One region of the Paenibacillus sp. IHBB 10380 genome, then DNA from elsewhere that is predicted to be linked to it. Evidence: riboswitches for the same ligand, from Rfam matches in the RefSeq annotation. Region 1 holds a riboswitch; the other holds the start of a gene.
What was found. Region 1 has a riboswitch for FMN ahead of UB51_RS01190 (DMT family transporter). Riboswitches for the same ligand answer to the same signal wherever they lie in the genome.

Region 2: another riboswitch for FMN. It lies ahead of ribD (bifunctional diaminohydroxyphosphoribosylaminopyrimidine deaminase/5-amino-6-(5-phosphoribosylamino)uracil reductase RibD); the one in region 1 lies ahead of UB51_RS01190 (DMT family transporter).

The regions. Positions count from the first base shown of each region.
Region 1 covers NZ_CP010976.1:283,071-289,277, reverse strand. The annotation lists gene UB51_RS01205 (ABC transporter ATP-binding protein) at 1-896, shown strand, start outside; partial or broken gene UB51_RS01200 (SulP family inorganic anion transporter) at 890-2,658, opposite strand; gene UB51_RS01195 (ArsR/SmtB family transcription factor) at 2,806-3,135, opposite strand; gene UB51_RS01190 (DMT family transporter) at 3,455-4,420, opposite strand; FMN riboswitch at 4,551-4,708, opposite strand; gene UB51_RS01185 (glutathione peroxidase) at 4,977-5,528, opposite strand; gene UB51_RS01180 (NAD(P)/FAD-dependent oxidoreductase) at 5,651-6,207, opposite strand, start outside.
Region 2 covers NZ_CP010976.1:1,154,828-1,161,034, forward strand. The annotation lists gene lysA (diaminopimelate decarboxylase) at 1-838, shown strand, start outside; gene UB51_RS05185 (peptidylprolyl isomerase) at 1,111-1,548, shown strand; FMN riboswitch at 1,976-2,142, shown strand; gene ribD (bifunctional diaminohydroxyphosphoribosylaminopyrimidine deaminase/5-amino-6-(5-phosphoribosylamino)uracil reductase RibD) at 2,411-3,514, shown strand; gene UB51_RS05195 (riboflavin synthase) at 3,542-4,207, shown strand; gene UB51_RS05200 (bifunctional 3,4-dihydroxy-2-butanone-4-phosphate synthase/GTP cyclohydrolase II) at 4,253-5,494, shown strand; gene ribH (6,7-dimethyl-8-ribityllumazine synthase) at 5,532-5,999, shown strand; gene UB51_RS05210 (segregation and condensation protein A) at 6,138-6,207, shown strand, end outside.

The sequences.
Region 1 (6,207 bases):
GGACACTGTTCTCCAAACAATATCATATAAGAGAAGCGGTACGTAGCATTAACTTCACTATTGATCAAGGAGATTTCATAGGTTATATCGGTCCTAATGGTGCTGGTAAATCGACAACCATTAAGATGCTAACTGGCATTCTCCATCCAACATCTGGAGAAGTTCGTATTCATGGTGTGAATCCCCATCGTGATCGTCGCTCTGTAGTTCAACGGTTAGGTGTCGTCTTCGGACAACGTAGCCAGCTTTGGTGGGATCTACCAGTAAAGGACTCCTATGACATCCTAGCACACATGTACAAAGTAGACCCCAAGGACAAAATGAAGAGATTAGGTACATTAGCAGAATTGCTAGATCTAGAAGAGTTCTGGGCGACACCCGTTCGCAAGCTATCACTGGGTCAACGCATGCGAGCTGATATTGCCGCAGCTATGATTCATGACCCAGACATCCTATTCCTGGATGAACCTACCATTGGTCTAGATATCTCTGCAAAGCGAAACATTAGAGGTTTCCTGAAGACGCTTAATAAAGAATTTGGTAAGACCGTCCTACTCACTACCCATGATATGGACGATATTGAGCAACTATGTGAGCGGGTCATGGTCATTAATCACGGTGAATTAACTTATGATGGAACAATCCAACATCTAAGAAAGAAGATTGGTCTCCCTACTTTAATCACTGTAGCCTTTACTGGCGAATTTCATGTTCCAGTATCGTCGACGCACCCCATAAATATCGTTGAAACCAATGATCACGATGTCACCGTCGAAATTAACAGAGAAGAATTGAATGCTATGGACATTCTTCGTGAGCTGAGCACATGGGGCGAGGTCGAAGATATTCATATGGAGGAACCAGCCTTTGAGGATATTATCCACCGAGTTTATTGAGGACTCACTCCAATGGACTTAGCATCTTGCTTTACCAGTGTTGCTACATTGGGAGTAACATTCGATAACGCCGAACATTCACGAAATGCAAAGTGCTTACAATTCACGCATTTATTACGATCTAATTGGTGCAGAGCGTGATTAATAGCTTCTCCCGTGTGTTCGAAGAAATGTTCTTCTCCTATCAGCTCACACAATCCCGTCTTTCTCAATACTTCCATAGGTTGGGACTGAATACCTGATAGGAGCACCTGTCCCTCATTAGCCTTAGAATATTTCACAATGCTAGCTAATTGTGAGTCACCCGTCGTATCCATGAAAGGTACTTTACCCATTCTCAGTAACACAATTTTAGGGTTCCTATGAATCGTGTCCATGATAGATTTAGCAAATAAACTTGCTGCGCCGAAAAATAATGGACCTTTAATCGTATAGATATTGATTTGTGGACAATCGTGATTTTCGGTTACCATATGTCCCTTCAAATGCTCGTCGACTGCATCGAGATCAGGTAGTACCTTCGTAACTGTCAGAATTTCACTCATTCGCTTCACGAATATAATGATAGCTAACACTAGGCCTATTTCTACTGCTGTTGTTAAGTCTGTAAATACCGTCAATAAAAAGGTAATCAGTAAAATAAGTGAGTCACTTGTTCTTGTTCTTAATACATGCATAAACTCTTTGCGTTCACTCATATTCCACGCCACCAACATTAAGATAGGTGCCATACTGGCTAATGGAATATGAGATGCGTAAGGAGCAAATAATATAAGAACTAAGAAAACAACTACTCCGTGTATAATGCCGGATAATGGAGATACTGCCCCACTTTTAATATTCGTTGCCGTTCGGGCAATAGCCCCGTCGCTGGAATCCCCCCAAACAATGGCGTCACCATATTAGCGATCCCTTGCCCAATAAGTTCACGGTTACTATTATGACGACTTCCCGACATGCTATCCGCAACGACAGCTGATAACAAAGATTCAATACTACCCAGCATAGCAATAAGAAAGGCTGGACCTATGAGGTTCTGTACAGTACCCCATGTTATATTTGGTATATGAAATTGAGGAAGTGAACTCGGAATAGCACCGAAGGAAGATTCAATGGTAGCTACATGTCCTTCAAAAAATATAGCTGCAACTACACTCGATATCACAAGACCAACCAACGAACCTGGAATCTTTGGTAGAAATTTAGAAGTTAGTAAGATAACTGCGAAGCAAAGGGCTGCAGTAATGACACTGTATGAGTTAATAGTCGTGATATGCATAACGATTTCCTTCATATTAGGCAGGAAATTCTCATGGCTCTTTAATCCCTGTAGTCCTAACAATTTGGCTATCTGACCACTGAAGATAATTACAGCAATACCTGCAGTAAACCCGACCGTAACCGGCTTAGGTATAAACTTAATGAGCACCCCTAGTTTAAATACACCCATGAGTACTAGAATCATCCCTGCCATGAAACCAGCAACCAATAAATTTTCATATCCATATTGGATAACTATAGCGAAAATAATAGGAATAAATGCACCCGTTGGTCCCCCAATTTGAAATTTGGATCCACCCAACAGAGAAATGATAATTCCAGCAATGATCGTTGTATAAATCCCATATTCCGAATTCACTCCAGCAGCAATAGCAAATGCCATCCCTAGTGGAATGGCGATAATCCCCACGATCAGTCCAGAGATAAGGTCTTTCCGTAACATTGATTTATTATAACCCTCGAACCTTCCTGTCCACTTCATCCCATGTACCTTCTTTTTCTAATATTTGAATATTTGATTATTTGAATATATAGAAAACAATACGCCTATCAGTTGATCATGTCAAACACAAAAATCACCAAAAAAGGCGACCCCTAGCGTTACTTAAGGATCTCCCCGTCCGAAGATTTATGTCTCTTTCCGTATACCTTCTAGTAGTGAGATAGCATCAACAAGGTGATTATCAAAAATTTGCTTAGCAACCGTCAACAAATCTTTAATTAGTGGATCTCGTAAAGAATAAATAACAGAGGTGCCATCCTTCAATCCGTATACGACATTTCTATTTCTTAATACAGCCAATTGCTGAGATACAGCAGAACCTTCAGACCCTAAAATAATTTGTAGCTCATTAACATTCTTATCCCCTTCACATAGGACTTCAAGGATTCGAATTCTCATGGGATGCGCTAAGGCTTTGAAGAAATCAGCTTTAAATTGTTGTATATCTTGATTCATATTCATTGCTCCTTAGTCGCCTTAGTAACTTATATTATTCATGATGTAAACACTACATTATCATAGCATATATGATTTTGCCATGAACATAATAATACACCCTTCCAGTACTTCGATACACGAACCAGACCCACCTCTATAACTATTTTCAAAAAAATACGGCGCCTACACTTAGACGTCGTCTCAATAGATTTTGATTAAACACGACATGTACAAGACAAAAAAACGGCAATTGAACTATTGTTCAATTGCCGTTCACTTATTCAATTAGAACCTAACGTAACTTAACTTTCTAAGTCTATTCTCTTTAACAGAGCGTCTACAATCCCGCTTTTACCGATTGGCTCTGTCTAGAGATAACGAATAATGCGCCCCATATAAGAACGAATCCTAAAATTTGAGCACTCGTAATAATCTCTTGAAATACAATCCAGTTAATCAGGACACCGACCATAGGGAAGCTTAATTCCGCAAATGTAGCTACCGAAGCCTTGGTCGTTGTTAGTCCCTTATAATATACGAGTAAACTAAGTAATCCGGGCAACAAGGCTTGACCCAATAAATTGAGCGATACTCCCGCAATAGCTAAGGTTCCCGTAGGTAAATTCCAAGCTGCTCCTTCACTCCATGTAATAGCAAATAACAGAGGTAAAGCCAATATGAAGCGTAATGAAGTCACCGTCTCGTATTTCATTTGTCCAACCATTAAACGTCCCATAACCGTTGAACCACCCCATAGAGCTGCTGCACCAAGTGAGAATAAACTACCCACTTGAACAAATTCATTCCAATGACCAAATGGCACTTTAAAACCAAACGTCAGTAAATACGTTCCCACAAGAGCTAAAATGAACAAAACGGAAAAGTGTCGTGGCAATCTCTCTTTCAATAACATTCTAGCCAAGATAATGGCAAACAATGGCTGTAATTTCTGAAGTAACAATACAGCATTGATATTACCATCAACCAATCCCTTCGTGAACAATATCGTTGCAAACGCTGAACCACCCCATGATAAAAAGAGTAATGCAGCAACATGCTTCATTCCAAGTCCCCGGAGTTCACTGCGCTGTCTCCACAATATTGGAGCAACAAATAGCACAATAATAATATGCTCAAGTAATACAATTTGCGTTGAAGTAAGTGACTTCAACAATATAATCCTAAATAAAGGATCAACACCCCAGAGCGCAGCCCCCAATACAACTAACCAGAAGCCACTACTGCTCCCCTTTTCTTTTGGTAATGATAGCTTCTTTTGTACATTTACACTTTCGTTATCCATATCCCTATCCCCTTAGCCTGAATATGGGGTTCTTATGCGGAAAGCCCCCGTTTCATCGACACTAATCGATAGAAGCGGGGGCTGATCAAATAAGCTTGTAGGGAATTTAAATTCCACAACATGCCAATCTCTTGATCTTCTCCCATCCGGACTTTACCGTCGGCCTTGGAATCTCACCAAGTCAGTCACCATTTCTTATTCAAAATGGCGAGTCGCGGGCTTAAGTTCATTCAAAGATAGAAGGACTTTCACCGCCGGTTAGGAATTTCACCTACCCCGAAGATCCATATTCATAATGTTTAAAATGTGATGTTTCAATTCTAAGCTAATAATACTACGTTATCTTATCTTACTCTGTTACAATAGTCACATTCACTTTATAAAATGACGTATTTTAAGCAAATTCATTGATTTGCATTCATTATACAATAAAACTACAAAACTTGTCGAAGATTAAATCCAATGAAGAAATCTTTGTTTTATCAAAACCTTAACTTCATATCTTCCAGTTATAACAATAAAAAGACTTAATACTTGTACTAAGTCTCATTCATTCTTATAATAAGCTCTCAATATCCTGCTCCATATCAATGGTATCTGTCATGGCTTCAAAACGATGAATCACGTTACCATTTCTATCTAATAAGAATTTAGTGAAATTCCATTTAATAGAATCGCCATGCATATACTCTGGCACTTTCTCATTGATGACTGAAGTTAATAGCTTAGATACAGGATGAAAAGGATTAAATCCTTTAAACGGCTTAACCGCTGTCAAATAGTTAAACAATGGATGAGCATGCTCATCTCTCACATTCAACTTTTCAAACATAGGAAACGTTACCCCGTAATTCAACTTACAAAAAGTTTTAATTTCTTCATTGTTACCAGGTTCTTGATCATCAAAATGGTTGGAAGGAAACCCTAATACCACAAATCCTTTGTCTTTATAGCGATCATATAATTTTTGTAAATCTTCATACTGATAAGTAAATCCACATTTACTGGCCGTATTTACAATCAATACAACCTTTCCTTTAAAGGCTTCTAATGAACTAACTTGACCATTCATTCCCACAGCTTGAAAATTAAAATCATAAATACTCATCTTAGTTTTCCTCTTATTCATATGTAATAGTTTATTGTTACTATGTTTATTCTAATCGAAATCATGATTAAAGTCATGATTTCGATTAGATAAATTAAACCTCAAACCATGAGATGAATCGACTACAGAGTTGCTTCAATCTTCTTATTCTTCTCAACAAAGCGCTCATTATGAGAAGATACATACGCCACCTTAGAGGCTTCGGGATCCATATATAATTTAGCACTGTTCAAAGCTAGTGCTCCATCGACGAAAGTCCCTGCAATCAGCCGTACTTTGCTAGGATGACTTACAAAATCACCTGCAGCAAATATCCCAGGTATGTTTGTCTCCATCTTGTCGTTTACCACAAGTAAATCATCTTGAATATTTAGTCCCCAATCGAGTATCGGACCATAATCACACCTCATACCATGATTGATGATGACATGATCAACATCAAATCGGATAACTTCCTCAGTCTCCATGTGCGTGACTGACACCTGATCAATTGATGTTCCATTTCCATGTAACTGAGTCAATGCGTAGGGTGTCCGTACGTCTACAGAGGACTGCTTCATCTTAAGCACGTTAAATTCATGCCCCCCGAATCGATCCCGACGATGTACAACGGTGACACTTGCAGCAATCGGTTCCAATTCATTCGCCCAGTCAACTGCTGAATTACCGCCTCCTGAGA
Region 2 (6,207 bases), 870 kb from region 1:
TGAATATATTTCCACAGGTCAGACGGATTCCAAGTTTGGTTTCGATATTGGTAATGGATCTGCATATGAAGGTGTAGAGGTAACTTCTAAACAATCTCATTTGGAGCTACTTGGCGTTCATTCCCATATTGGCTCACAAATTTTCGAGGTTGAAGGATTCCAGCTTGCTGTTCAGAAGGTTGCTGAATTTGCTCAAGGTGTAAAGGCGGGACTTGGCATCGTATTCAAGGTTGTCAATTTGGGTGGAGGATTTGGGATTCGGTATGTGGATGGCGACACGCCACTTAAAGTATCCCAATACGTTGAGGCGATTACCGATGCTGTTAAAGAACACTTCGCGAAGATTAATGCTGAGCTACCTGAAATTTGGGTAGAGCCCGGTCGTAGTGTTGTAGGGGACGCGGGAACAACGCTTTATACCGTAGGTACGAACAAGAACATTCCAGGTGTACGTAAATATGTAGCTGTTGATGGAGGTATGACGGATAACCCACGTCCAGCGCTATATGAATCCCATTATGAATCCGTACTTGCCAATCGCGCGCTAGAAGAAGCGCAAGAGACGGTATCCATTGCTGGTAAATGCTGTGAGAGTGGGGATATGTTAATTTGGGACGTGAAGCTTCCTGAGGTATCTAGTGGCGACCTGCTGGCTGTATCTTGTACAGGAGCGTACAATTACTCCATGGCAAGTAACTACAATCGTATTCGTCGTCCAGGAGTTGTCTTCGTGAAGGATGGTCAGAGTGATCTAGTCGTGAAACGTGAGAGCCTACAAGATATTGTTGGCAACGACCTCATTCCTGAACGAATTGCTAAACAAGCAGTAACGAAATAAACAGGATTATTGTTATCTTGTCAGAAGGGATCATGTTACGTTGCTAGTGCAACGTAGGGTGTATCCCTTTTGATCATGTGTAGAGACTGAAATGAATTAATTCTGTGTTCGCACTGTCTTTTTTTGCTTTAAGGTACCTGTTCATAGTAAACTATAGGATGTCTGTTAATGATCTCCTTTTTTGAATTAAAAAACAGACAACTTATAAGTAAATGATTTGATGTATTGAGTTTAAATTGAATTACAAAATATTTTAAGGGGATGGAATCATAATGAAAAAAGGAACAATTGAATTAGAAAACGGTGGAGTCATCGAAATCGAGTTTTTACCAGAAGAAGCGCCTAACACAGTGGCTAACTTTGAGAAATTAGCTAATAGTGGATTTTACAACGGCCTAAGTTTTCACCGTGTTATCCCTAACTTTGTCGCTCAGGGCGGTTGCCCAACAGGAACGGGTACTGGTGGACCAGGGTATACGATCAAATGTGAGGCGACTAGCAACACAACTAAACATGCCAGAGGCGTATTGTCCATGGCTCATGCAGGTAGAGATACTGGTGGTAGTCAATTCTTTATTGTTTATGCTCCTCAACCACATTTAGATGGAGTTCATACTGTATTTGGTAAAGTGATCAGTGGAATTGAACACGTAGATACTATCAAAGCTAATGATAAGATGAAAGAAGTTAAGGTCTGGGACGAAGCTTAAAATCTTAAAATAGCATAGAAAGTAGCCCTCTTATTCAGCATGAAAGTGGATAAAAAGGGCTATTTTTCTATTTTATTTTAAATATCGTTAAACGATTTGTTACTTAGAGAAGGAGTAGGCACTAATTTAGTGACGATAACGTCAGCTACGAGTTCCAATGCTTCAGCATAGGAACAACGTGAACCCACGCTCGGAATAAGAAGGAATCGTACGACTGCTTGTGTGTGGGATGATCCGTCATTTTGTACAATATAGTGATATCAAGCGTTCCTTGTGGCAATCTCTAGTGGTAACATAGTTTAACATATAGTTCATTCTATTAAATAAGTTACTTTATAAAATATAGAAGAAACCCTTGTGTTTTTATTTCTTAGGTGGTAATATTCGTAACATAAATAGTTGTTCTTCATGAACAATGTCATATTGATTTATCCTTCGGGGCAGGGTGAAATTCCCTACCGACGGTGATGGAGTATTGTTAGACTTTCTTACAATACAACTTAGTCCGTGACCCGTACGCGTGTAACTTAGGCGTACGGTTGACCTGGTGTAATTCTGGGACCGACAGTATAGTCTGGATGGGAGAAGGATAAATAGCTAACGCAACTCATTTTAAGTGAGTGCGGTTCATAAAAGTAAAGCAACAGAAGGTTGTGGCGATTTTCACAATGTAACGCAGATGAAGTGTTATTTCATTTTGTGTTGCTTGTATTGCTGAATTATCTCTCGCTTTGTTTTTGTGTAATCTATTTATCTTCCATAATAACCCCGTCTCGGATGATTCGTTCATCTGATACGGGGTTTTCTGTTTATACGAAAAAGCTTGTCAATCACATAAAACGGAGGTGAATGAAGATAAATGATGGAGATTATGAATGATGAGTTTTACATGTCCTTGGCATTGGATATGGCTGAGCGAGCGCAAGGGCAGACAGGGATCAATCCTGTCGTTGGATGTGTTGTCGTGAAGGACGGTGTCATGGTTGGACTGGGTACTCATCTTGAGCGGGGAACGTGTCATGCGGAAGTTCATGCACTCAATATGGCTGGTGAGAAGGCGAAAGATAGTATCGTATACGTTACTTTAGAGCCATGTAGTCATTATGGGACAACACCGCCTTGTAGTGAACGTTTAATTAAAGAAGGTGTACGACGGGTTGTAGTGGCTTGTCAAGATCCTAATGTCCAAGTAGCGGGTAAAGGTATTGCGATGTTGCGTGAGCATGGAATTGAGGTTGAAGTTGGCGTACTTCAAGAACGTGCACTGAAGTTAAACGAGAAGTTTATCAAGTATATTACGACAGGAATTCCGTTTGTCACACTGAAGACAGCCAGTACTTTAGATGGCAAAATTGCTTCGAAAACTGGCGATAGTAAATGGATCTCAAATGATGCAGCGCGGGAGCAGGTCCATACGTTGAGGCATCGACATCAAGGAATTATGGTCGGTGTGGAGACGGTGATTGCGGATAATCCGCATTTAACTACACGTTTACCTGTTGATGGCTTGAATCCGATCCGAATTGTTGTAGACTCTCGATTACGTATTCCGTTGGATTCTCACCTTGTTATGGATGGTCAGGCACAGACTATTGTGCTGACTACTGATGCCTCCATGAATCATACTAATGCAGAACGACTTCAAGAGGCGGGTGTCACAGTAATTCCGTGTGGTGAGGATCCACGTGTCAACCTCGAAGTTGCTTTAGCGAATCTGGGTAGATTGAACATGGGTTCTGTCCTTCTTGAAGGAGGAGGAACATTGAACGGTGCCATGCTAGAAGCGAAACTGATTGATCGAATTGTGCTTTATTTGGCCCCCAAAATTGTAGGTGGTTACGATGCTCCGGGTAGCTTCTCTTTTGCAGGAAGTGAATTGATGAAGGATGCAGTAACCTTATCATCGTTGGAAGTAGAACGATTGGGAGATAATGTGTGTATCAGTGGGATACCTGTGTGGGCCTAAAGTTTCTAACAGAGGAGGTGTTACTCCATGTTTACCGGATTAGTTGAAGAAATGGGTACGATGCGAGCGATAACTCGTCAAGGAGAAGCTATGGTACTGCATATTTCAGCATCGATTGTCATGGATGATTTGAAGATTGGCGATAGTGTGTCCGTGAATGGCGTATGTCTTACGGCAACCTCGATAGACGCGCATTCTTTCGCTGCCGACGTTATGCCCCAGACTTTTCGTAATAGCAATTTGAAGGATCTTCAGTCAGGTAGCAAGGTGAACTTGGAGCGGGCTATGATTGCCAATGGACGCTTTGGTGGACATATGGTTCAGGGACATGTGGATGGCATAGGTACAATACATCATGTCACACGCGATCAGAATGCCGTTGTATATGAGATTACACCTACGAATATAGAGTTATTCAGATTCATTATTCCGAAGGGGTCTATTACACTTGATGGAATCAGCTTGACCGTGGTGAAAGTGAATAGCCATACATTTCAGGTGTCTATCATTCCGCATACGTTGATACAGACTGTTCTTAATCAGAAACGGCCGGGAGATACGGTAAATATTGAATGCGATGTGTTGGGGAAATATGTAGATCATTTGCTGAATTACGGCTCTAGAGGACAGCAAGATGAAGGTAAGCCATCTGGAATTAGTCAAGAGTATTTAGCTCAGCATGGATTCGCATAAAGCAGTAAATTCGTTCGTTTCAGAACTTTACAGGAGGAATCAATGATGAGTAATGAAATTGTTTTTGATCCTATCGAAGATGCTATATACGATCTCATGCATGGTAAAGTAGTCATCGTTGTAGATGATGAGGACCGTGAGAACGAGGGAGATTTTATTGCATTAGCGGAGAAGGCAACACCAGAAGTTATTAATTTCATGATTAGCCAAGGTCGTGGATTAGTCTGTCTCCCCATTACCCAGGAGCGTGCTGATGAGCTAGATCTTAAACCGATGGTGTCAGAGAACACAGATAATCATGGGACAGCTTTTACAGTCTCGATAGATCATAAAGATACAACAACAGGTATTTCCGCAAATGAACGCTCACTCACAGCCAAAGCCATCATGGACCCCAATGCGAAGATCAACGATTTCCGAAGACCGGGACATATGTTCCCACTGATTGCTAAGAAAGGTGGGGTCCTTCGGAGATCAGGGCATACAGAAGCAGCTGTCGACTTAGCGATGATGTGTGGTGCATATCCCGCAGGTGTGATCTGTGAGATCATCAAGGAAGATGGTACAATGGCTAGATTGTCTGATTTAGTGGAAATTTCACGGAAGCATGACCTGAAGCTCATTACTATTAAAGATTTGATTCACTATCGTAATGAGAAAGAGAAGCTTGTGACACGTGAAGTTGCCGTGAAAATGCCAACGGATTTCGGAGAATTTCAAGCGATCGCATATACGAATGAAGTAGATGATAAGGAACATCTGGCTCTTGTCAAAGGAGAGATAGACGCCACTAAGCCTGTGCTAGTCCGTGTGCATTCCGAATGTCTGACCGGTGATGTGTTTCATTCTCATCGCTGTGATTGCGGGCCGCAATTTGCTGCTGCTCTAAAGCAGATTGAGAAGGAAGGTAGTGGGGTCTTGCTCTATATGCGGCAAGAAGGTCGTGGAATTGGTCTTATTAATAAATTGAGGGCTTATAAGCTTCAAGAAGAAGGCTTAGACACCGTGGATGCTAATTTACAGCTCGGCTTTGCCGCAGACTTACGTGACTATGGCATTGGTGCTCAAATACTCAAGGATTTGGGTGTACGTCAGATTAGATTGTTAACGAACAATCCTCGTAAAATCAAGGGACTAGAAGGTTATGGCTTAGAAGTTGTAGAGCGTGTCCCTATTCAAATGCAAGAGAATGAGGATAATACCCTTTACTTGCATACAAAGCAAGCCAAGCTGGGTCATCTCATGACATTCGATGATATAGAACAGAACGAAGATCCTAATTCTTAAAAATTACATTATACAATAAGAGAGGTAGTTGATTAGTATGGCACATTATTTTGAAGGTAACTTAGTATCGGAAGGTTTGAAATATGGTATTGTTGTAGGGCGTTTCAATGAATTTATTACAAGTAAACTCCTCAACGGAGCATTGGATGCTCTGAAACGTCACGGTGTTCAAGAAGATGAAGTTGACGTGGCGTGGGTACCTGGAGCATTCGAAATACCACTTATCGCCCAAAAAATGGTTGAAACCGGTAAGTATGATGCAGTCATTACGTTAGGTACAGTCATTCGCGGTTCAACTTCTCATTATGATTATGTATGTAATGAAGTAGCCAAAGGAGTTGCCGCTATTAACCTGAAGAGTGGTGTCCCTACGATCTTTGGAGTTGTGACAACGGAGAATATAGAACAGGCCATTGAACGAGCAGGAACGAAAGCCGGCAACAAAGGATATGATTCGGCAATATCTGCTATTGAAATGGCAAACTTGACGAAACAGTTTAAATAGTGCTTATTTAATGTAGTACCCTTTTCATAGGGTGCTACATTTTTTTGAGTTTCGGGGTCCCCTCATCATACCTGAAATTAGCGAACAACAGCAAAGACACCACTTTGTGGGGATATTTTATACTGTGGGCGGAGGATTATCTTGACTGTACTTTATAAGTTGGAAACATTTGAAGGTCCGTTGGATTTACTGCTGCATCTGATCGACA